4 regions of the Kineococcus sp. R86509 genome follow, and region 1 is predicted to be linked to each of the others. Evidence: riboswitches for the same ligand, from Rfam matches in the RefSeq annotation. Region 1 holds a riboswitch; each other region holds the start of a gene.
The links. Region 1 has a riboswitch for S-adenosylmethionine ahead of SJY07_RS20260 (acyl-CoA dehydrogenase family protein). Riboswitches for the same ligand answer to the same signal wherever they lie in the genome.

Region 1 (5,102 bases):
CGTCCGGGTGCACGAGGCGACCATGCGCGCCCTCGTGCTCGCGGCGGGTGACCGACGCGACGGTGCCGCCCCGTGGCAGGTGGCGAAGGTCTACGAGATCGTCCAACCGGAGCAGCCCGTTCGGGAAGCCCTGCGTCGCCTGGCCGAGGCCGGTGCGGCGGGTGCGGGGGACCCGGACGGGCCGCTGCCGAGCGTCGTCGTGCCGGCCGGCGAGGTCACCACCGTCGTCGACGGGACCGGCCAGATCCCGGCCAAGATCGCGGCGCTCCGCGCCCACGCCACCCAGGTCAGCCTCGACCTCGACGGTGACGTCCCGGCCATGCGGCTCAGCAACGGTGTGCCGCAACCGATCTGGCCGTTCGAGCACTACCGCCTGGTGCACGGCGTGCCCGCCGGCCCCTTCGACGCCGACGGCCTCGAGACCGACCTCTTCGCCGGCGTCGCCCCCTCCTCCTGACCCCCCTCCGATCCGTGATCCCGCTGGGAATCCCAGCAGGATCCCGAATCGGGGGAGTGGTGTGTGTTCGGGGGATCACGCTCCGTTGCTCCAGGCGGGTGAACGCGATCGTCCGAACGCGTCACCGAGGGTGGTCGCCGGTAGCCATCGCCCGGACGACGGGGTTGGCTGGGACCACGTCCTGGCGCACCGGCCCGGACGTGACCGAGAGGAGCGGCCGTGGCTCACGTGAAGCACGCCCCGCGGACCGAGAAGGACCCCGAACGCGGCGCGCGTCCGCAGCCCCGCACCGGACGGGACAGCGCGGACGTCGGTCGCCAGCGCGAGCGCAACCGCCGCCGCCGCACCCGGTCGCTGCTCATGGTCGTGGCCCTGCTGCTGCTCGTCGTCGACCTGCGCCTGGCCTTCACCGGCTCGGTCCTGCCGCCGCTGCCGAGCGTCGACCCGATCTACGTCATGGTCTTCGTCTTCTTCCTCGCCATGATCGGCCTGCTCCTCGGGCAGACGCTGGTCTCCGGCCGCTCGCCGCACGTCGTCTACCGCCCCGAGCAGATCGACATCGGCCTCGACGACGTCAAGGGTCTGGCCGCGGTCAAGGAGGACGTCGAGCGCAGCCTCGACCTGTTCCTCGCGGCCCGCACCTTCCGGACGCAGATGGGCGGACGGCCCCGGCGCGGACTCCTGTTCGAGGGCTCGCCCGGCACCGGCAAGACGCACATGGCCAAGGCGATGGCCCGCGAGGCGGGCGTCCCCTTCCTCTTCGTCTCCGCGACCAGCTTCCAGTCGATGTGGTACGGCGCGACGGCCCGCAAGCTCCGCTCCTACTTCAAGGCCCTGCGCAAGGCGGCCCGTCGTGAGGGCGGCGCCATCGGGTTCATCGAGGAGATCGACGCCATCGCCGGCGCCCGCGGCGGGATGAGCGCCATGACGCCCGTGGACGCCGACGTCGCCACCGGGATCGTCGGCTGCGGGGGGCTCACCAACCTCGCGATGTCCTTCCCCGCCACGGGCCGGACGGCGCTGCGGACGGAACGCCTGGCCAGCAGCGAAGGCGCCAGCGGCGTCGTCAACGAACTGCTCGTGCAGATGCAGTCCTTCGACGAACCCACCACGTCCGAGCGGCTGCAGGGCTGGTTCGTCGACACCGCCAACCGGTTCCTGCCCCAGCACCGCCGGCTGCAGCGGCCGAAGAGCGAACCCGTCGAGATCCTGCTCATCGCCGCGACCAACCGCGCCGACTCCCTCGACCCGGCCCTGCTGCGTCCCGGCCGTTTCGACCGTCGGCTCAGCTTCGGCCTGCCGGACAAGGTCGGCCGCCGGGAGCTCGTCGACCACTTCCTGTCCCGCAAGGCCCACGAGGCCCCGCTCGACGAGGACGAACGTCGTGACGCGCTCGCCGGGATCACCAACGGGTACTCGCCGGTGATGATCGAGAGCCTGCTCGACGAGGCCCTCGTCAACGCCGTCCGTCGCGGTGCCGACGGGATGAACTGGAGCGACGTCGAGCAGGCCCGCCTGGTCACCGAGGTCGGCCTCGGCCAGCCCGTCGGCTACACCGACCACGAGGCGCGGCTCATCGCGACCCACGAAGCCGGACACGCTACGATCGCCTGGCTCGTCGCCCCGCAGCGCCGCCTCGAGGTCCTCACGATCATCAAGCGCGCCAACGCGTTGGGGCTGCTCGCCCACGGTGACGCCGAGGACGTCTACACCCGTTCCCGCAGCGAACTCGCCGGGCTGATCAAGATCGCCTTCGGCGGTCAGGTCGCCGAGGAGTTCTTCTTCGGCGACGTCTCGACCGGCCCGGCCGGCGACCTGCAGTCCGCGACGCAGGTCGCGGCGCAGATGGTCGGTTCGGCGGGCATGGCCGGGACCCTGGTCTCCTTCGCCGCCGTCCAGCAGGGCGCGTTCGCCGACGGGAACCTCGTCTCCCGCGTCCTCGGTGACTCCGAGGGGCGGCGGCTGGTGGAGAACCTGCTGACCGAGCAGAAGGAGTTCGTCCGCGAACTCATGGGCCGCAACCGCCACCTGGTGGCGGCGCTGCGCGACGCGCTGCTGGAACGGCACGAACTCATCGGTCACGAGATCACCGACGTGCTCGAGGCGGCGCAGGCCGCCCACGAGGCGCAGTCCGCACCGCAGTCCGCACCGCCGCGGGTCATCGACCTGCGCGACACCACCTCCGGCGTCGTCCGGGGGATCTAGAACTCGTCGGGGTCGTCGCCGCAGGAGGGGAGCGACGACCACGACGCAGGAACTCGCGCACCGTGGGAGGCCGGGGGGCCTCCGGGGGCGGTGGCGCGGGAACACAGGAACGGGAACGGTTGCTCCGGGGGGCTGGAGCAGGCGTTCCCGTTCTGCTATCCGCCGCGGCCCGATCGGCCACCCGCGGAGCGGGCTGGACCCTCCCTCCCCACCTGTGGTTCCCTGGTCCCAGGTCATGAGCGCCAGCGACAAGCCCCGGCTCGCTGGCCGGCAACCCTCCTCGTCGTGGGGTGCCCCGGGTGACGACCTGACCTGGTGCTCCGGCACGGGTAAGGACGCTGTCCCTCCCGTTCCGGAGGCCGACGCGTCCACGATCGAGGAGAGCTCCGTGAGCACCACCCTGGAACCCACTGTCGAACCCGATGTGCGGGAACGTTTCTCGCCGCTGCTGCAACGGATCGCGGCCGGCACCGTGACGCGCGAGCAGGACCACGAACTGCCACGGGACCAGGTCCGGGAACTCCTCGACGCCGGGTTCGGCCGGTTGCGCATCCCCGTCGAGGAGGGTGGTGGCGGTCTCGACCTCGTCGAGTTCACCGACCTGCTGGTCGACCTCGCGGCCGCCGACTCGAACCTGCCGCAGATCTTCCGCGGCCACATCGCCTGGGTGGAGCAGGTCCTGAGCCTGCCGGTGGGGGAGTACCGCTCGCGCTGGATCGCGCGGCTGGTGGCGGGGGAGATGGTCGGGAACTCCTGGAGCGAGGTCGGTGACGGGGTCACCGGCGAGCAGCAGACGATCGTCACCACCCGGGACGGGCGCACCGCGATCTCGGGCCGGAAGTACTACACGACCGGCACGATCTACGCCGACTGGACCGACGCGACCGCCCGCCGGCGGCTGCCGGACGGGACCCACGAGGTCGTGACCGCGCTGGTCCCCGTCCGGGGCCGGGGGGTTCGCGTCTCCGACGACTGGGACGGTTTCGGGCAGCAGCTCACCGGGACCGGGACCCTCGAGCTCGACGACGTCGAGATCGCCGCCGACGACGTCTCCCCGTTCACCACCCGGTTCCGCTACCAGACCGCGCTGTACCAACTCGTCCTGCTGGCCGTGCACGCCGGGATCGCCGCGGCGGTCGAACGCGACACCGGGCACGAGGTCCGCACCCGGACCCGCAGCTACACCCACGGGTTGGCCCCCCTCGTCAGGAACGACGCCCAGGTGCTGTCGGTGGCCGGCGAGATCTCCTCGATCGCGTTCACCGCCCGCTCCCTGACCCGCGCTGCGTCGCAGGCGGTCCAGTCCGCCGCCGACACGACACACCTGCCGGGGACGGAGGCGGACCGGGCGGCGAACGTCGAGGCCGAGATCCGGACCGCCCAGGCCCAGGTCGTGCTCTCGGAGTCCGTCCCGCGCGCCGCGACGCTGCTCTTCAACACCCTCGGCGCGTCGGGCACCTCGCGGGCCCGCGACCTCGACCGGCACTGGCGCAACGCCCGCACGGTCGCCTCGCACAACCCGGTGATCTACAAGCAGCGGATCGTCGGCGACTGGTCGGTCAACGGCACCGAACCGCCGTTCGTGTGGGACGTCGGCACCCACGCCTCGGTGGATCCCGCGGCCGGGCGCTAGGTCACACGAGTCCGCGCTCGACCATGCTCCGACCCGCCGCCTCGACGGCCTCGGAGGCGGGTCGGGGTGCCCACCCGAGCACTCGGCGGGCCTTCTCGTTCGAGGTCCGCTTCGCGTAGCCGAGGTCGGGCACCATGGCCCGCAACGCCGGGTCGGCGTCGGCGCCGGCCCGGACGACATCGTTCGGCAGGACCTGGGTGGGGACCCGGTCGGCGTCCGCCCCCAGGGCCGAGCGCAGGATCGCGGCGATCTCCGGGAACTCCAGGGTCGGGCCGTCGGAGAGCAGGAACCGCTGTCCGGCGGCCTCCGCGCTGCCGACGGCGAGGACGTGCGCGGCGGCGACGTCGCGCACGTCGACGATCGGGAAGAACAGGTGCGGCAGCGCCGGCACCGCGCCCGTCAGCAGACGCTGCACGATCTGGTTCGCGCCGGAGACGTCCTGCCCCACGACCGGTCCCATCACCGCCACCGGCAGCAGGGTGACGAGGTCCAGGCCGTTCGCGGCGGCGAACTCCCAGGCGGCGCGTTCGGCGAGGGTCTTGCTCCTGCCGTAGGCGTCGACGCCCGGGCCGTCGAGGACCGTCCAGTCCTCCTCGGTGAAGACGTGGTCGTCGTGCGGGTGGCCCCAGCTGACCGCGTGGAAGGCCGACGTCAGGACGATCCGACGAACCCCGGCGTCGCGGGCGGCGGCGAGCACCCGCAGCGTGCCCTCCCGGGCGGGGACGATCAGGTCGTCCTCGTCCTCGACGTGGCCGGGCCGGACGGGGGAGGCGACGTGCACGACGGTGTCGATGCCCGCCGTCGCGT
Region 2 (5,102 bases), 2.5 Mb from region 1:
GACCGTCCAGGCCCTGCACGACTTCACGTCGCTGTGGATCGACGTGCACTCCCGCGAGTGGGCGCAGCGGGTGCCGACCCGCGTGCCGGTGTACGTCATCGCCGGCGACCAGGACCCCGTCGGCAACTACGGCGAGGGGCCGTACCAGGCCGCGAACTGGCTGGCCGAGACCGGTCACACGGTCACGACCCGGCTCTACACCGGCTACCGACACGAGATCCACAACGAGCCCGACCTGCGCGCGGAGGTCGAGGACGGCATCGCGACCTTCCTGGTGGCGCAGCTCTGAGGCGCCCGGCTCCGGGGCGCAGCGTCAGGCGGGGACCGGGGTAGTCGCCGCGACGACGGCCTCGTCGAGTTCCGCGCCGAGGTCCAGGTCCTCACCCGCGACGAGGCGGGCCTCGAGTTCGCGCACCTTCGGGATGACGAGCTCGCCGAACGCCTCGACCTCCTCCTTGACGTGCAGGAAGCCGAGCAGCAGCAGGTCCACCCCGACGAGGCGGTAGGCCAGGATGCGGCGGGCGACCTCGTCGGGCGTCCCGACCAGACCGGTGCGGAAACCGTCGTTGTACTGGACGAGGTCGCGGAACTCGCTGTCGGCCCACATGCCCTTGCCGTCCCTGGTCGAGTTCCCGGCCTCCTGGACGGCGGCGCCGAAACCTTCGACCTTGGTGCGGTCGGCCTTGGCGATGATCTCCTCGAGGACGGCCTCGGCCTCGTCGCGGGTGTCGCGGACGACGGCGAAACCGTTGAGCCCGAACCGCACCGAGCGGCCGTTGCCGGCGGCGAGGGCGCTGACCTCGCGCACCCCGGCGGCGGCGGCGGCGATCGACTTGCCGTTCATGAAGTACCAGTCGCTGACCCGGCCGGCCATCGCCTGCGCGGCAGTCGAGTTGCCGCCCTGGAACAGTTCCGGCTGCACCTTGGGCTGCGGGCGGAAGGTGATGTCCTCGGCGTTGAAGAACTCACCCTGCTGGCTGTAACCGTCCTCGGTCCACACCCCGCGCAGCAGGGCGATGAACTCCTCGGACTGGCGGTAGCGGTCGTCGTGCTCGTGCCAGGTGACCCCGAGCTGGGTCGCCTCGTTCTTGAACCAGCCGGAGACGACGTTCAGCGCGAGGCGGTTGTCGGTGAGTTCCTGGGTGGTCGCTGCGAACTTCGCGAGGACCCCGGGGTGCCAGAAGAAGGGGTGCACCGCGGCGATGACCTTGAGCTTCTGCGTCGCCAGCAGCAGGGCGAGGGAGAACGACGTCGACTCGTGCTGCGCGTCCGCCCCGTAGGAGGCGAGGTAGCGGACCTGGGTCAGGGCGTACTCGAAACCGACGCGTTCGGCGGCCTGGGCGACGGCGACGTTGTAGGCCGGGTCGTGGCTGGTGCGCTGCTCGATCGTGGAGACGACCAGGCCGCCCGACACGTTCGGGACCCAGTAGGCGAACTTCAGCGGCTCGTTGACGGACATGGTGGTGCTCCTCCATCGGTCCTGGCGGTAGCACCCGGGTTCGGGTTGCTGCGGCGTCGTCGAGCCAGATCTCTCGGCCGCTCTGGATGGTCCTGCGAACTGTAACGCCTCGTGGGCGGCCCCGCAGCGACTCGGGCCGGCCCGGCACCGGAGGGGTCCGGCGCAAGCCGTTGCGCACGAACGATTTCGAAGCCGGGTGCGGATATCCGGTACCTTCCCGAACCGCTTGACGGACCCCGGTTCGGCTGTCACTGTCGAATCAGGTCATGAGTACCAGCGCGAAGCCCCGGCTCGCTGGTCGGCAACCCTCCTTCCGTCGTGGGGTGCTCCGGGTGATGACCCGACCCGCGGGTGTCGCGGGTAAGGACGTTGAAGGAGACGCACGTGTCCCACCAGACCTGTCGACGCTGAGCGTCCGCACTCCCCGCTGAACACCCCGGGCCACCCCGTCCGGCGGTCCCCCCTGCGCCGGTCCGCCCGACGCTCCCCCGCCGCGCCCTCGCGCGCCCCACGCCGCCCTGGAGACGACGTGATCGAGCCATGATCGAGCTGAGACAGCTCACCAAGACCTACGGGAGCACCACCGTCCTCGACCGCCTCGACCTGCTCGTCCCCGCCGGCAGCATCACCGCCGTCGTCGGGCCGAGCGGGGCCGGCAAGAGCACCCTCGCCCAGTGCGTGACGCTGCTGACCCGGCCCACGTCGGGTTCCGTGCTCGTCGGCGGCCAGGACCTGACCCACCTCGGGGAGGGACGGCTGCGCGAAGCCCGTCGCCGCATCGGCACGATCTTCCAGTCCGACGGGCTGCAGACCCGGCGCACCGCCGCCCAGAACGTGGAACTCCCGTTGCGCTACCTCGGGGTCGTCCCCCGCGAGCGGCGTGCCCGGGTCGCCGAGCTGCTGGAGCGGGTGGGTCTGGCCGACCTGGCCGGCCGCTACCCGCACGAGCTCTCCGGCGGTCAGCGCCAGCGCGTCGGGATCGCCCGCGCCCTGGCCCTGCGCCCGAGCGTGCTGCTCTCCGACGAGGCGACCTCCGGGCTGGACCCGCGCTCGACGGCCTCGATCGTGGCGCTGCTGCGCGAACTGCGCGACGACCTCGGGCTGTCCATCCTGTTCATCACCCACGAGATGGACACGGTCGTCGAGGTCGCGGACTCCGTGGCCCGACTCGAGCACGGCCGCATCGTCGAGTCGGCGCCCCTGCTGGACGTCCTGCGCGACCCGGGGTCGCCCGTCGGGGCCGCGCTGCTGCCCCGACGGGCGGTCGCCACCGATCCCCGGCTCGTCACCTGGACGGTGCACTACCGCGGCGACGACGTGCCGGCGGACTGGCTGACCAGCACGGCCCGCGAACTCGGTCACGACCTCGCCCTGCTCGGCGCCTCCGTGAGTGCCGTCACCGGGCGGACCGTCGGGCACGCCACCCTCGGGGTGCCGGACTCGGTGGACCCCGCGCGGCTGATCGCCGCCCTCGAGCGACGGGGACTGCACACCCGCGCCACCGAGGCGCCCTCGACCCTGGAGCTGGTCCCGTGAGCCCCGCCGCCCTCCCGCTGGCCTCGAACCTGGACACGCCCCTGCCGCAGATCCCGGCGCTCGTCCTGCCCGCCCTCGGCGACACCCTGCTGATGGTCGGCATCGTCATGGCCCTGGTCGTGCTGCTCGGGGTCCCGCTGGGGGTCCTGCTGCACAACCTCGCCCCGGACGGGTTGCTGGAGAACCGCCCGGCCCACCGCGTCCTCGGCTGGGTGGTCAGCACCGGGCGGTCCCTGCCGTTCCTGGTGCTGATGGCGGCGCTCGTGCCGTTCACCCGGTTCGTCACGGGTACGAACATCGGCATCCGGGCGGCCGTCGTGCCGATGGTCCTGGCCGGCACCGCGTTCTTCGCCCGCATCGTGGAGAACTCGCTGCGCTCGGTGCCCCCGTCGGTGGTCGCCGTCGCGAAGGCCTCGGGAGCCTCTCCGCTGCAGGTCATCACGAGTGTGCAACTGTCCGAGGCGCTGCCCTCGATCATCGGCGGCCTCACCATCAACACCATCGCGATGATCGAGTACTCGGCCATCGCCGGGACGATCGGCGCCCCCGGGGTCGGCTACCTCGCCATCACCTACGGGTACCAGCGCTTCGACCACGCCGTGATGATCGCGACCATCGTCGTCCTCGTCGCCCTGGTCGCCTCCGTGCAACTCCTCGGCGACGCCCTGGCCCGCCTCGCGGACCCGCGCGCCCGTCGCCGCAGCGCCGCCCCCACGAACTCCCCCACCGCAGACCTGGAGAACTCCCTTGTCCACTGAGACCCGCCCCGACGCCAAGCCCGCCGACGACCACGGTTTCGAGGTCCGCCGCCGACGACTGTGGCCGTTCGTGGCCGGCGGTGCCGTCGTCCTGCTCGGGATCGCCGCCGCGGTCGTCGTGCCCCGTCTCGGCGGTGAGGACACCGCCAACACCCAGGCGGGCGCCACCCTCTACGTCGCGACCGCCGAGGGCAACGCCCGCGAGGAGGCCCTCATCGACTACATCGCGAAGGACGTCGCCCCCGCGCACGGCATCCACGTCGAGTTCAAGGCGCTGGCCGACAGCAACACCATCAACCGCGCGGTGAACGACGGCGAGGTCGCGGGCACGATCTACCAGCACAAGCTGTGGCTGGGTCAGGTCCTGCAGGCCAACCCGGGGTTCCAGGAGACCGCGGCGACGCCGGTCTTCCGGTGGGGTTTCGGCCTGTGGTCCTCGAAGTGGAAGACGCCGGCGGAGATCCCGCAGGGCGGCACGATCTCGCTGTACTCCGACCCGGCGAACGAGTCGCAGGGGTTGTTCGTCCTGGAGAAGGCGGGGCTCATCACCCTCAAACCGGGGACGGACATCGGGACGGCGACCGTCGACGACATCGCCGAGAACCCCAAGGGCCTGCAGTTCACGCTGCTGGACTTCGGCGCGCAGTCCCGCGCCCTGCCCGACCTCGACGCCGCCGTCGGCTACACCGAGTACTACCTCGCGGCCAAGATCCCGATCGAGCAGCAGATCTTCGCCCCCGCCGCCCCGGACGAGTTCGCGGGCCAGCTCACGGTGGGCACGAAGTGGATCGGCACCGACAACGTCAAGGCGCTCATCGCGACGTTCCAGGACCCGAAGGTCCAGGAGTACCTCTCGAACGACGCCGACGTGAAGGGTGTCCTGCTGCCCCTCGACGCCACCTGAGCCAGGCGCCCACAGCAGTGATGCACCCTTGCGTCGACACTCCGGCGGCCACCGCCTGGACGTCGGCGTGTCGACGCGAGGCTGCAGAACTACTGCGGGGTCGGCACCAGCCCGGCCAGCACGAGGCAGGCCACCGCCAGCACCAGCAGGATGGCGACGTCCACCGGGCGGGAGCGGACCGCGAGCGATCCGGCCACCCGCACCGGCAGGACGAGGCGCAGCACGGCGGCGACCGCGAGGTCGGCGCCGAGCAGCACCCCGCCCGACGTCGGCCCCGCGAGCAGGGTCAGCCCCAGGGCCAGCACGACCCCGCCGACGAGGGTCAGCAGGACCGCGTTGCCCGGGGTGGGAACCCGCTCGGGGGCCTGGGTCATGGATCGACGCTACCGGGGTCGCTCAGTGCGCGAAGTGGCGCGCGCCGGTGAAGTACATGGTGATCCCGGCC
Region 3 (5,102 bases), 350 kb from region 1:
ATGACCCTGCCGGTCCGGGAGTACACGACCTGCACCTGGTAGAAGAGCTCGGGCAGCGCCATGATGTAGACGACCGAGGTCCCCTTGAGCAGCCCGATGATCTCGTTCCCGGTGGTGGGGACGATGATGCGCAACGCCTGCGGCAACTGGATCCGCCAGAACTGCCGCCCCCGGGGGATCCCCAGCGCGGCCGCGGCCTCCCGCTGACCGGGGTCGATCGCGAGGAACCCGGACCGGACGATCTCGGCGAAGTACGCGGCCTGGTGCAACCCGAGCCCGAGGCAGGCGGCGGTCACCGGGCCGATGAGGTCCTGGGTCCCGATCGACCAGAACTGCGGGCCGAACGGGATCCCGACGCCGATCCGCTCGTAGAGGATCGCGAGGTTGTACCAGAAGAGCAGTTGCAGGATCAGCGGCACCGAGCGGAAGACGCTGATGTAGGTGAAGCTGACCCCGGTGAGCAGCGGGTTGTCGGACATGCGCATGAGGGCCAGCACGGTCCCCAGGACCAGGCCGATCGCCGTCCCCACGAGCGTCAGCTCCACCGTGAACCACAGCGACCGCAGGATCGTGGCGGAGAACAGGAACCGACCCACCGTGGGCCACTCCCAGACGGGGTTCGCGACCAGCGCGTGGACCGCCATCGCGGCGAGCACCGCCACGACGGCGGTGGCGACCCAGCGCCAGGGGTGACGGGCGGGCAGGACCCTGACCGCGGGCGGAACGGTCAGCACGGGCGCCGGTGCCCGGGTCGGTCGGGTGGTCTCGCTCATCGTCCTCGTTCTCCAGGGAGTTCGCTGCGGATCTCGACAGGTCGTCGTGCGGTCGGGACGGAACCCGCAGCACGGAGCAGTTCCGCGGCCAGGCGGTCGCTGCGTCGGAAGAGCTCGGCGTTCGATCGTGGTCGGGCGAAGGCAGCGGCCGCCGCCTCACCGGCCACCCAGGCGCCGGTCGCGAAACGGCGGGGGTGGACGGAGCCGTCCGCCTGCACCAGGCGCCCGCCTCCGTCGACGACGAGGCGCCCGTTGGACCACCGCACCTCGCCGTCCACCAGTTCGTGGGCCCGGACCTCACCGCGCTCGCGCAACCGGGTGAGCAGGACGTCGGAGGTCCGCTCCAGGTCCGGTACCGGCAACCGGGCCTCGACGAGACCCCGTGCCCGCACCTGGTGCGGACCACTGGCCGAGGAGGCGAGGAACACGCCGGCCTCCGGGTCCGGCTCGACGTGCACGTCGGCCCCGAGGAACCTCAGGACCCCCGCGCGGGCCAGGGCCGACATCTGCCGCAACCGCTCGGGCGGGGGACCGCTGGCCACGTAGCTGAAGAACCCGTGCCACCAGCCGTCGAGGTCGAGCGCCGTGGATCGTGCGTTCAACCGGCCCGCGGAGTGCAGGCCGAGGGTCACCACGTACGCGGACAGTAGCGCGGCCAGGGCTGCCGCGTCCGGGGAGTGCGCCGGGTCGGCCCGTCGTTCCCGGTCGTCCTCGAGGTGGCGCAGGACGCGTTCGTGGACCTCGTCCCCCGACGTCCCCCACCAGCCCTCGAGCGGACGGTCCAGTGCGGTCACGTCGAACCGGTCGCGCGGGTCGGGTACGGCGCGTTCCACCAGGTGGTCCAGTTCCGCGCTGCCCCAGGGCGACCGGGCGAACCGGGCGTCGAACTCGGCGGGCGCCAGGACGGTCCGTTCCCGGTGGGTGCGGAACAGTTCCCGGTAGTGCGCCCCGGCCATCTCCTTGACGATCAACGGCCAGAGGTCCGAGCGCAGGTCGAGTTCCGCGCTCCCGAACCGCTCCTCGACGACCCTCGCGCTGTAGTGGTGGGGCAGACCCAGGCCCGCCGGCGCCGGGTACCCGATCTTCGAGCGGTGGGGAACCCCCCGACGCGACCCGGCGAAGAGGCGCGGTTCCGCTCCGCTGGGGTGGTACCGGAGGTGGCCCTCGGGGAGTTCCTCGAACCGGCCCCCGCGGCCCTCGGTGAGCAGCACCACCAGGTCGACGAAGGCGAGACCCATCCCCACGACGACGACGTCGGCGCCCGGCCGCAGCACGTCCAGGTCCTGGTCGGTCGTGTAGCCGGGACGGACGTAGGCGAGGCCGTGGCTGCGGGCGAACGTCTCCAGCTTCCGCTCGCGGGGACCCGGGCGGACGTCCAGGTGTCCCTGGACGAGCAGCACGACGTCGACGGTCAGCGGTTCCCCGGGGCCGGCGAGCTGCACCCGCTGACGTCCGTCGTCCGCGTCGAGGACGTCGAGGACCGTGCGCGCGTGGCGGTGGACCCGCAGGTTCGGGGGCAGGCCGTCGAGCGTGCGTCGCCACGCCGCACCGAGGTAGCGGCTCGCGAGCCGGCGGGAGACGAAGGAACCCGGCCCGCTGCGCAGGACCTCCTCGCGCAGCAGGTCCTCACCGGCGGCCGCGGCGTCGTGGACCAGTTCGGCCCGGTTCTCCCGGATCCAGTCCGCCAGCGACGGCCCCCGGGTGACGGGTCCGGTCAGCCCGGTGACGGAGTCGTCCGGCAGCACCGTGATGTCGGCGGCCCGGGAGTTCATCCACAGCAGGGGGTCCTGGGCCTCCCTCCAGGTGCGACCGGCGCCGGAGTCGAAGGGATCGACGACGTGCACGTCGAGGTCCTCGGGGCCGGCGTGCGCACCGAGGCGTTGCAGCAGGACGAGGGTGCGAGGACCCGCGCCGACGATGCACAGGCTGCGGACGCGGGTGGGGGTGGGGATGGGGATGGAGAAGGGCACGGGGGAACTCCGATGATCACGTCGACGACGACGCCGGGTTCCGTCCGCGGGATCACCGCAGCGGACGGGGGATCAGGATCCCGCGCACACCGCGGACTGCAGTCGACCGAGGTCGACGTGGCGACGACGTGTGAAGCGCTTCTCGGGTACCTTCACGGCGCGAACTCCCATCGGTCCTGGCGGAAGCACCCGCGCCTGAAGGTTCAGGGGGTTGCTGCGACGTCGACGAGCCAGGTCTCTCGGTCGCTCTGGATGGACGGTGTGAAACTATCGCACGAGGAGACCCGTTGCCAAACTCCTCACGAACCCAGGAGGAAGAGCATGACCATCCCGACCGAGCCGCGCGTCCACGTGGTGCACGAGAACCCCGAGTGGTTCCCGCCCTTCGAAGCCGCCCTGCGCGCCGAGGGCGTCCCCTTCCAGGAGGTCCTGCTGACCGGCGGGTCCCTGGACCTCGACGCCGAACCGGCCCCGGGCGTCTACTGGTCGCGGCTCAGCGCGTCCGCGCACACCCGCGGTCACGGGCAGACCAAGGAGTTCACCCGGGCCCTCTTCGCCTGGCTCGAGGGCTGGGGCCGCCGGGTCGTCGGGGGGACCCACGTCGTCGAGCTCGAGGTGAGCAAGGTCGCCCAACACGCGCTGCTGCACCGCAACGGGTTCGACGTACCCCGGACCCTGGCCGTCTTCGGCCGAGGGGACCTGGCGGCACGCTCCCGGGAACTGCAGGTGCCGTTCATCACCAAGCACAACCAGGGCGGCAAGGGCCTCGGCGTCCGGCGCTTCGACTCCCACGAGGACTTCGACGCCCACGTCGCCTCGCCGGAGTTCGAGGAACCGGTCGACGGGATCACCCTGCTCCAGGAGTTCCTCCGCTCGGCCGAACCGTTCGTCACCCGGGCCGAGTTCGTGGGCGGGCGCTTCGTCTACGCGGTGCGCGTGGACACCTCCGCGGGCAGCTTCGAACTGTGCCCCGCCGACGCGTGCGAGGTGCCGGGCGTGGTCCCGTTCGCGCTGCGGACGGAGATCACCGGAGACCACCCGCTCGTCCGCCGCTACGAGGAACTGCTGCGGACGGCCGGCATCGAGATCGCCGGCATCGAGTTCCTCGAGACGGCGGACGGGCGGACGGTCACCTACGACATCAACACCAACACGAACTACAACCCCGCGGTCGAGGCCGTCGCCCCCGTGTCGGGTCCCGGCGCCATCGCCCGCTACCTCGGCGGGCTCCTCAGCGGCAACGCGTGAGCGGAGGTCGCAGACCCAGGTGCTCGCGCAGCGTGGTCCCGACGTACGCGGTCGGGTAGGCGCCCCGTTCCTGCAGGGCCGGGACGAGCTGGTCCACGATGTCGTCCAGGCCGCTGGGGACGAGGAACGGCGTGACGTTGAACCCGCTGCTGGCGCCGCTGCGCACCCAGAGGGTCAGCTCGTCGGCCAACTGCGAGGCCGTACCGGCGAAACCGCGCCGGGCCGAGGTGTGCAGCACGAGTTCGCGCAGCGAGAACTCGTTCTCCTCCGCCACCCGGCGCCACTCCCGGGCGATCGCCCGGGGGTCGTGACCCTGTCGCGCGGCGCCCCGGGTCCCGTCGATGTCCGCGATGACGGGGTCGTGCGCGGGCAACGGGCCGTCGGGGTCGTGGCCCGACAGGTCCTCGCCCCACACCTGACCCACCAGCGAGAGCGCGGTCGCGGGGGTCACCTGCTGCTCCAGGACCCAACGGGCCTTCTCCTCCACCTCGCCCTCGGTGTCGGCGACGACGATCTGGGTCCCCGGGAAGGTGAGGACGTCGTCCTCGGGGCGACCCGCCGCCACGACGCGGCGGCGGACGTCGTCGGCGAAGGCCAGCGCGTCGTGGCGGTCGCTCCCGTGCGCGGAGAAGATCACGTCGGCCGAGCGGGCGGCGAAGTCGCGGCCGGCGGGTGAGTCGCCCGCCTGGAAGATCACGGGATGACCCTGCGGGCTGCGGGGGACGGTGGGGGCGATCTCGACGTCGAAGAAGCGGTCGTCGGAGTCCACGGGGGCGAACTCCGACCCGTCCCAGCTGTCCCAGACCCGTCGGGCCAGGTTCACGAAGCGTTCGGCCCGCTCGTAGCGGTCGGCGTGGTCGAGGTAGCCGCCCCGGCGGAAGTTCGCCCCGGTCCAGGCGTTGTCCGTCGTGACGACGTTCCACGCGGCGCGACCACCGGAGAGGACGTCCAGGGACGCGAGGCGGCGGGCCAGGTCGGCGGGGTCGTTGTAGGTGGTGTTCTGGGTGGCGACCAGACCGATGCGGTCGGTCAGACCCGCCAGCGTGGCGAGTTCGGTCAGCGCGTCGGGTCGTCCGACGACGTCGAGGTCGTGGATCCTGCCCCGCTGTTC
Region 4 (5,102 bases), 300 kb from region 1:
CGGATCCGGTCGGGGTGGACGTCGGAGACGACGAGGGTCCCGCCGGGGCGCAGGACGCGGGCGAACTCCGCGAAGACCGGGGAGAGGTCGGGGACGTGGGAGAGGGCCAGGGCGCAGACCACCACGTCGGACGAGGCGTCGCCCACCGGGACCGCGTGCAGGTCGCCCGGGAGGAACTCGACTCCTGCGACCCCGGCCAGCGCCAGCATCTCCGGGGAACCGTCCACGCCGGTGACCCGGTGTCCGCGGGTCGCCAGCTCGGCGCACCAGCGGCCCGTCCCGCAGGCCAGGTCGAGGGCGTCTCCCGGAGCGAGGTCGTCGAGCCAGGGCAGGATCACGTCGGCGTCGCCGAAGGCGGTGTTGGGGACGTCGTAGCGCCGCGACCACTCGGCGTACCCCTCACCCGGGGGGACCCGGGCCACGTCGAGACCGTCGCGCAACCGGGGGTCGTCGAGCAGCCGGCGCACCTCGGCGAGGCGGCGTTCGACGAACTCCCGGCCGTGCCGGCCGTGGCCCGTGGTGGCCCGCTGCAGGGCGAGCCCCTCGATCCCGAGCAGGACGGCGAGCGGGTGTTCGTGGACGGCGTCGGCCATGGCGGGCCTCTCAGGCGTAGCGACTCGGCGGGACGGGCAGCCCCATGTTCTCGCGCAGGGTCGCCGCGGGCAGTTCCGGCGGCAGCGCACCACGTCGCACGAGCAGCGGCACCACCTGCTCGACGAACTCCTCGAGCCCCGCGGGGACGGAGGAGAACGCGAGGGTGAAACCGTCGGCGGCCCCGTTCTCGAAGCGTTCCACCATCCAGTCCGCGACCTGCTCGGGCGTCCCGGGCAGGAACCGGCGGCGCAGCATCGTCCGGTACAGGTCGCGCACCGTGAACCGCTCCGGGTCCGACTGCCGCTCCATGAGCTTGCGGACCCCCTCGAACACCGTCTGCACCTGGTTCGACCCGCCGCTGAAGTCGAACTCGAACCGTTCGTCGAGGGGGTGGCCCGACAGGTCGACCCCGAGGTGGTGGGAGAGCCAGTCGAGGCTGAGGCGGTCCGGGGTCAGCGCCTCGATCTCGTCCACCCGTTCGAGGGCGCGTTCCGGCGTCTCGCCGAGGACGGGGGAGAGGGCGGGGAGGACCTTGAGGTGGGCGGGGTCGCGGCCGTTGTCCGCGGCGCGGCGCTTGTAGTCGTCGGCGAGCTTCCGAGCGCCCTGCAGCGGGGCGCTGCCGGGGACGAAGACCGCTTCGGCGTGCTTCCCGGCCAACCGGCGGCCGTCCTCGGAGGAACCGGCCTGGAACAGCACCGGGTGGCCCTGCGGCGGGCGGGGCAGGTTCAGCGGACCGCGGACGCGGAAGAACTCACCCTCGTGGTCGAGGACGTGCATCCCCGCCGGGTCGGCGTAGCGGCCCGAGGTGACGTCGGGCCGGATCGCGTCGTCGTCCCAGCTGTCCCACAGGCCCTGCACGACCTCGACGTACTCGCCCGCCCGGCGGTAGCGCGCGGCGTGGTCCAGGTTCACGTCGAGACCGAAGTTGCGCGCCTCCTCGTCGCTGGCCGAGGTCACCAGGTTCCACCCGGCCCGCCCCGAGCTCAGGAAGTCCAGCGAACCGACCTGACGGGCGGTGTGGAAGGGCTGGTTCCACGTCGTGGAGACGGTGGCGACCAGCCCGATGCGTTCCGTGCTGCGGGTGAGCGCGCCCAGGAGCCCGAAGGGTTCCGGGCGGACGTTGGCGACGTGCTCGACCCCGGAGGGGAAGCGGTCCCACACGTAGAGCTCGTCGGCGTAGAACAACGCCGTGAACCCGCCGCGCTCCGCGGTGCGGGCGAAGTCCTCGTAGTAGCCGTGGGTGAGGTAGTCGTCCGGGCGCCCGCCCGGGAGCCGCCAGCTCGTGAGGTGCTCGCCCCCGGGGTAGAAGAGCATCGCGGTGAGGATCACGAGCGGGCACGCTACCTGCGCCCCGACCGGGTGAAGCGCTTGACACGGGACCCGCGGTCACCGTTCACTGGAGGAGCCATCCAGAGCGGCCGAGAGACCTGGCTCGTCGACGCCGCAGCAACCGCCTTCGGGTTGGTGCTTCCGCCAGGACCGATGGGAGAAGCTCCGTGCCTGAACACCGCCTGACGCGCCGTCTCGTGATCGACCTCCTGCGCAGCGCCGGGATGACCTGTCGGGCCTGAACGCCCGCCAGGTCCCCCGTTCACGCTCCCCGGAAGGTTCCGTCGATGCCGCACGTCCCGTCCCAGCACGGTTTCGCCACCCAGCAGGTCCACGCCGGTTCCTCACCCGACCCCGCGACCGGTTCCCGCGTCACCCCCGTCCACCTGACCGCCGGTTTCGTCTTCGACGACTTCGAGCAAGCGCGTGCCCGCTTCGCCGGTGAGGACGACGGCTACGTCTACACCCGGATGGCCAACCCCACGACGACGGCGCTGGAGCAGCGCCTCGCCGTCCTCGAGCACGGCAGCGACGCGATCGTCGTCGGCACCGGCCAGGCCGCGATCACGGTGGCCCTGCTCGGCGTCCTCGGCGCCGGCGACCACGTCGTCGCCGCGGGGGACCTCTACGAGGGGTCTCGCGGCCTGCTCGTGGACAACTTCGGCCGGCTCGGGATCACCGTCGACTTCGTCGCCGACAGCACCGACCCCGCGGCGTGGGAGGCGGCGGTGCGCCCCGAGACCCGGGTGTTCTTCGCCGAGTCGATCGCGAACCCGAAGAACGTCGTCCTCGACGTGCCCGTCGTCGCCGCCGTGGCCCACCGGCACGGCATCCCGCTCGTCGTCGACAACACCTTCGCCACGCCCTACCTGTTGCGCCCCCTCGACCACGGCGCCGACGTCGTCGTGCACTCCGCGAGCAAGTTCCTCGCCGGGCACGGGGCGGCCCTGGGTGGCGCGATCGTCACGGGCGGTTCGTTCGACTGGAGCGGGTTCGACCACCTGACCGCTCCGGCGAACGTCCTCGCCGGGGTCAGCTGGGTCGAGGCGCACGGGCCGCGACGGGCCTACGTCGAGCACACCCGGGCCGTCGTCGCCTCGCGGTTCGGGCCGACGATCTCCCCGTTCAACGCCTTCCTGGTCCAGCAGGGCCTGGAGACCCTGTCGTTGCGGGTGGCGCGCCAGACGTCGACGGCCCTGGAACTCGCCCGCTGGTTGGCGGCGCGTCCGGAGGTCGTGAGCGTCGACCACGCAGGACTCCCCGGCCACGGGACCTCCGCGGTCGCGCAGCGGTTGCTGCCGCGGGGCAGCGGCGCGGTGTTCTCCTTCACCCTCGAGGGTGGACGGGCTGCGGCGCAACGCTTCGTCGACGCCGTCGAGCTGTTCACCCGGATAACCCACGTCGGCGACGTCCGCTCGCTGGTCATCCACCCGGGGAGCACGACGCACGCCCACCGCACCGAGGCCGAACGCCTCGCCGCCGGGATCTGGCCGGGACTGGTGCGGCTCTCGATCGGGCTGGAGGAACCCGAGGACCTGCTCGCCGACCTGGAGCTCGCCCTCGCCGCCACGGTTCCCGCCGAGCTCCCGGTGGCGGTCTGAGGTGACGCGCCTGCAGCACTTCGGGTACTTCTTCTCCCGGGGTTTCGGCCCGCAGGGCTGGGGCCGGGACTACCAGGCGTGGAACGACGACTGGACGCGTCCCGACCTCTACGCCCACGCGGTCCGCGACCTCGAACGCGCGGGTTTCGACCTCGTGGTCATCGAGGACGCCATCTCGCTCGGCAACCCCGACACCCTCGACCTGCGGGTCCGCGCCGCCTACGGCGGGCCCAAGCACGACCCGCTGCTGCTCGCCCCGTACCTGTTCGCGGCGACCCGGCACCTCGGCGTCGTCCCCACGATCAACGCGGGGATCACCCCGCCCTACCTCGCCGCCCGGCAGGCCGCGACCCTGCAGCACCTCTCCGGCGACCGGTTCGGGATCAACCTGGTGACCGACGTCGGCAGCGCCCGCCACGTCGGACTCGAACCCGTCGCGCACGACGTCGCCTACGACCGCGCCGAGGAGTGGATCGACGTCGTCCGCCGGTTGTGGCACAGCTGGGACGCGGACGCCCTCGTCGCGGACGCCGAGACCGGGCACTTCGCCGACGGGTCGAAGATCGACGCGTTCCAGCACCGGGGGGAGCACTTCCGCCTCGACGGACCGCTGAACGCGCTGCCCTTCGACGGCGGGGACCCGGTGGTCGTCTCGCCCGGGGGTTCCGCGCGCGGCCTGGGTTTCGCCGGGTCGCGTTCCGACGTGCAGCTGGCGCTGGCGCCGCTGCAGGTCGAGGAGGTGCGGGCCTACCGGGCGAAGGTGCTGGCGGCCGCCGCGCTCGCCGGTCGCAAACCCGCGGACGTCCGCGTGCTGTTCGTCGTCAAACCGGAACTGCTCGCCAGCCGGGAGGAAGCCGACCGGGTCGTCGCTGCCTCCCGCCACGCCTCCGACGCCGTCCTGCACGAGGTGGCGCTCGCCTGGTCCAGCGACCTCGAGACCGACCTCACGGCCCTCCCGCTGGACGCGCCCATCGATCCCGCGGTGTTCGGCGACCACGTCTCGCTCGGCACCCTCACCGCGTTGCGCGGGGACACCCCGGACGCCCCGCTGCGGGAACTGCTGGCCCGCAAGGCCCGCAAGGGGCGTCTCGGCGACCGCAGCGGGTTGGTCGGGACGGCGGAGGAGTTCGCCGACCTCGTGGAGGAGTTCGGTGCGGACGCCGACAACGACGGGTTCCTGCTCTCCGGAGACCTGCACCCGGTGACGTTGCACCGGTTCCTGGACGACCTCGTCCCGGTGCTGCGCCGGCGGGGGATCCTGCGCAGCGGGTACGGCGGCGGCGGGTTGCGGGGCAACCTCTTCGACTTCTAGCCCCGTTCGAGTTCTAGCCCAGGAATTCGCGCACCCCGGCGCGCAACCGGTCCAGGGCGTCGGCGGTCGCCGCGGGGTCCCCGGGGAACTCCAGGACGTGGTCGGCGCCGACGAACTCGAGGACCTCGCGGTCGCTCTCGTGAGCCAGGGTCCGGTTCCACGACGGGTCGGCCGTCCCGCCGACGAGCAGGGTGTGCGCGTGCGAGCGGGCGGCGGCGAGCCCCACCGCCGGTTCGTCCAGCAGCGGGGTCAGCCAGATCCCCGCG

Region 2: another riboswitch for S-adenosylmethionine. It lies ahead of SJY07_RS08040 (ATP-binding cassette domain-containing protein); the one in region 1 lies ahead of SJY07_RS20260 (acyl-CoA dehydrogenase family protein).
Region 3: another riboswitch for S-adenosylmethionine. It lies ahead of SJY07_RS18575 (FAD/NAD(P)-binding protein); the one in region 1 lies ahead of SJY07_RS20260 (acyl-CoA dehydrogenase family protein).
Region 4: another riboswitch for S-adenosylmethionine. It lies ahead of SJY07_RS21660 (O-acetylhomoserine aminocarboxypropyltransferase/cysteine synthase family protein); the one in region 1 lies ahead of SJY07_RS20260 (acyl-CoA dehydrogenase family protein).

Annotation. Positions count from the first base shown of each region.
Region 1 is NZ_JAXHCE010000001.1:4,145,801-4,150,902, forward strand. It holds gene mshB (N-acetyl-1-D-myo-inositol-2-amino-2-deoxy-alpha-D-glucopyranoside deacetylase) at 1-457, shown strand, start outside; gene SJY07_RS20255 (AAA family ATPase) at 677-2,662, shown strand; SAM riboswitch class IV at 2,894-3,004, shown strand; gene SJY07_RS20260 (acyl-CoA dehydrogenase family protein) at 3,051-4,295, shown strand; gene SJY07_RS20265 (NAD-dependent epimerase/dehydratase family protein) at 4,297-5,102, opposite strand, start outside.
Region 2 is NZ_JAXHCE010000001.1:1,691,381-1,696,482, forward strand. It holds gene SJY07_RS08030 (alpha/beta fold hydrolase) at 1-289, shown strand, start outside; gene sfnG (dimethylsulfone monooxygenase SfnG) at 314-1,459, opposite strand; SAM riboswitch class I at 1,469-1,552, opposite strand; SAM riboswitch class IV at 1,722-1,832, shown strand; gene SJY07_RS08040 (ATP-binding cassette domain-containing protein) at 2,000-2,995, shown strand; gene SJY07_RS08045 (methionine ABC transporter permease) at 2,992-3,753, shown strand; gene SJY07_RS08050 (MetQ/NlpA family ABC transporter substrate-binding protein) at 3,743-4,657, shown strand; gene SJY07_RS08055 (DUF3017 domain-containing protein) at 4,747-5,031, opposite strand; gene purH (bifunctional phosphoribosylaminoimidazolecarboxamide formyltransferase/IMP cyclohydrolase) at 5,054-5,102, opposite strand, start outside.
Region 3 is NZ_JAXHCE010000001.1:3,798,604-3,803,705, forward strand. It holds gene SJY07_RS18570 (amino acid ABC transporter permease) at 1-773, opposite strand, end outside; gene SJY07_RS18575 (FAD/NAD(P)-binding protein) at 770-2,743, opposite strand; SAM riboswitch class I at 2,908-3,002, opposite strand; gene SJY07_RS18580 (RimK family alpha-L-glutamate ligase) at 3,065-3,991, shown strand; gene SJY07_RS18585 (NtaA/DmoA family FMN-dependent monooxygenase) at 3,975-5,102, opposite strand, start outside.
Region 4 is NZ_JAXHCE010000001.1:4,448,326-4,453,427, forward strand. It holds gene SJY07_RS21650 (class I SAM-dependent methyltransferase) at 1-593, opposite strand, end outside; gene SJY07_RS21655 (NtaA/DmoA family FMN-dependent monooxygenase) at 604-1,923, opposite strand; SAM riboswitch class I at 1,997-2,083, shown strand; gene SJY07_RS21660 (O-acetylhomoserine aminocarboxypropyltransferase/cysteine synthase family protein) at 2,211-3,524, shown strand; gene SJY07_RS21665 (LLM class flavin-dependent oxidoreductase) at 3,526-4,836, shown strand; gene SJY07_RS21670 (alpha/beta hydrolase) at 4,850-5,102, opposite strand, start outside.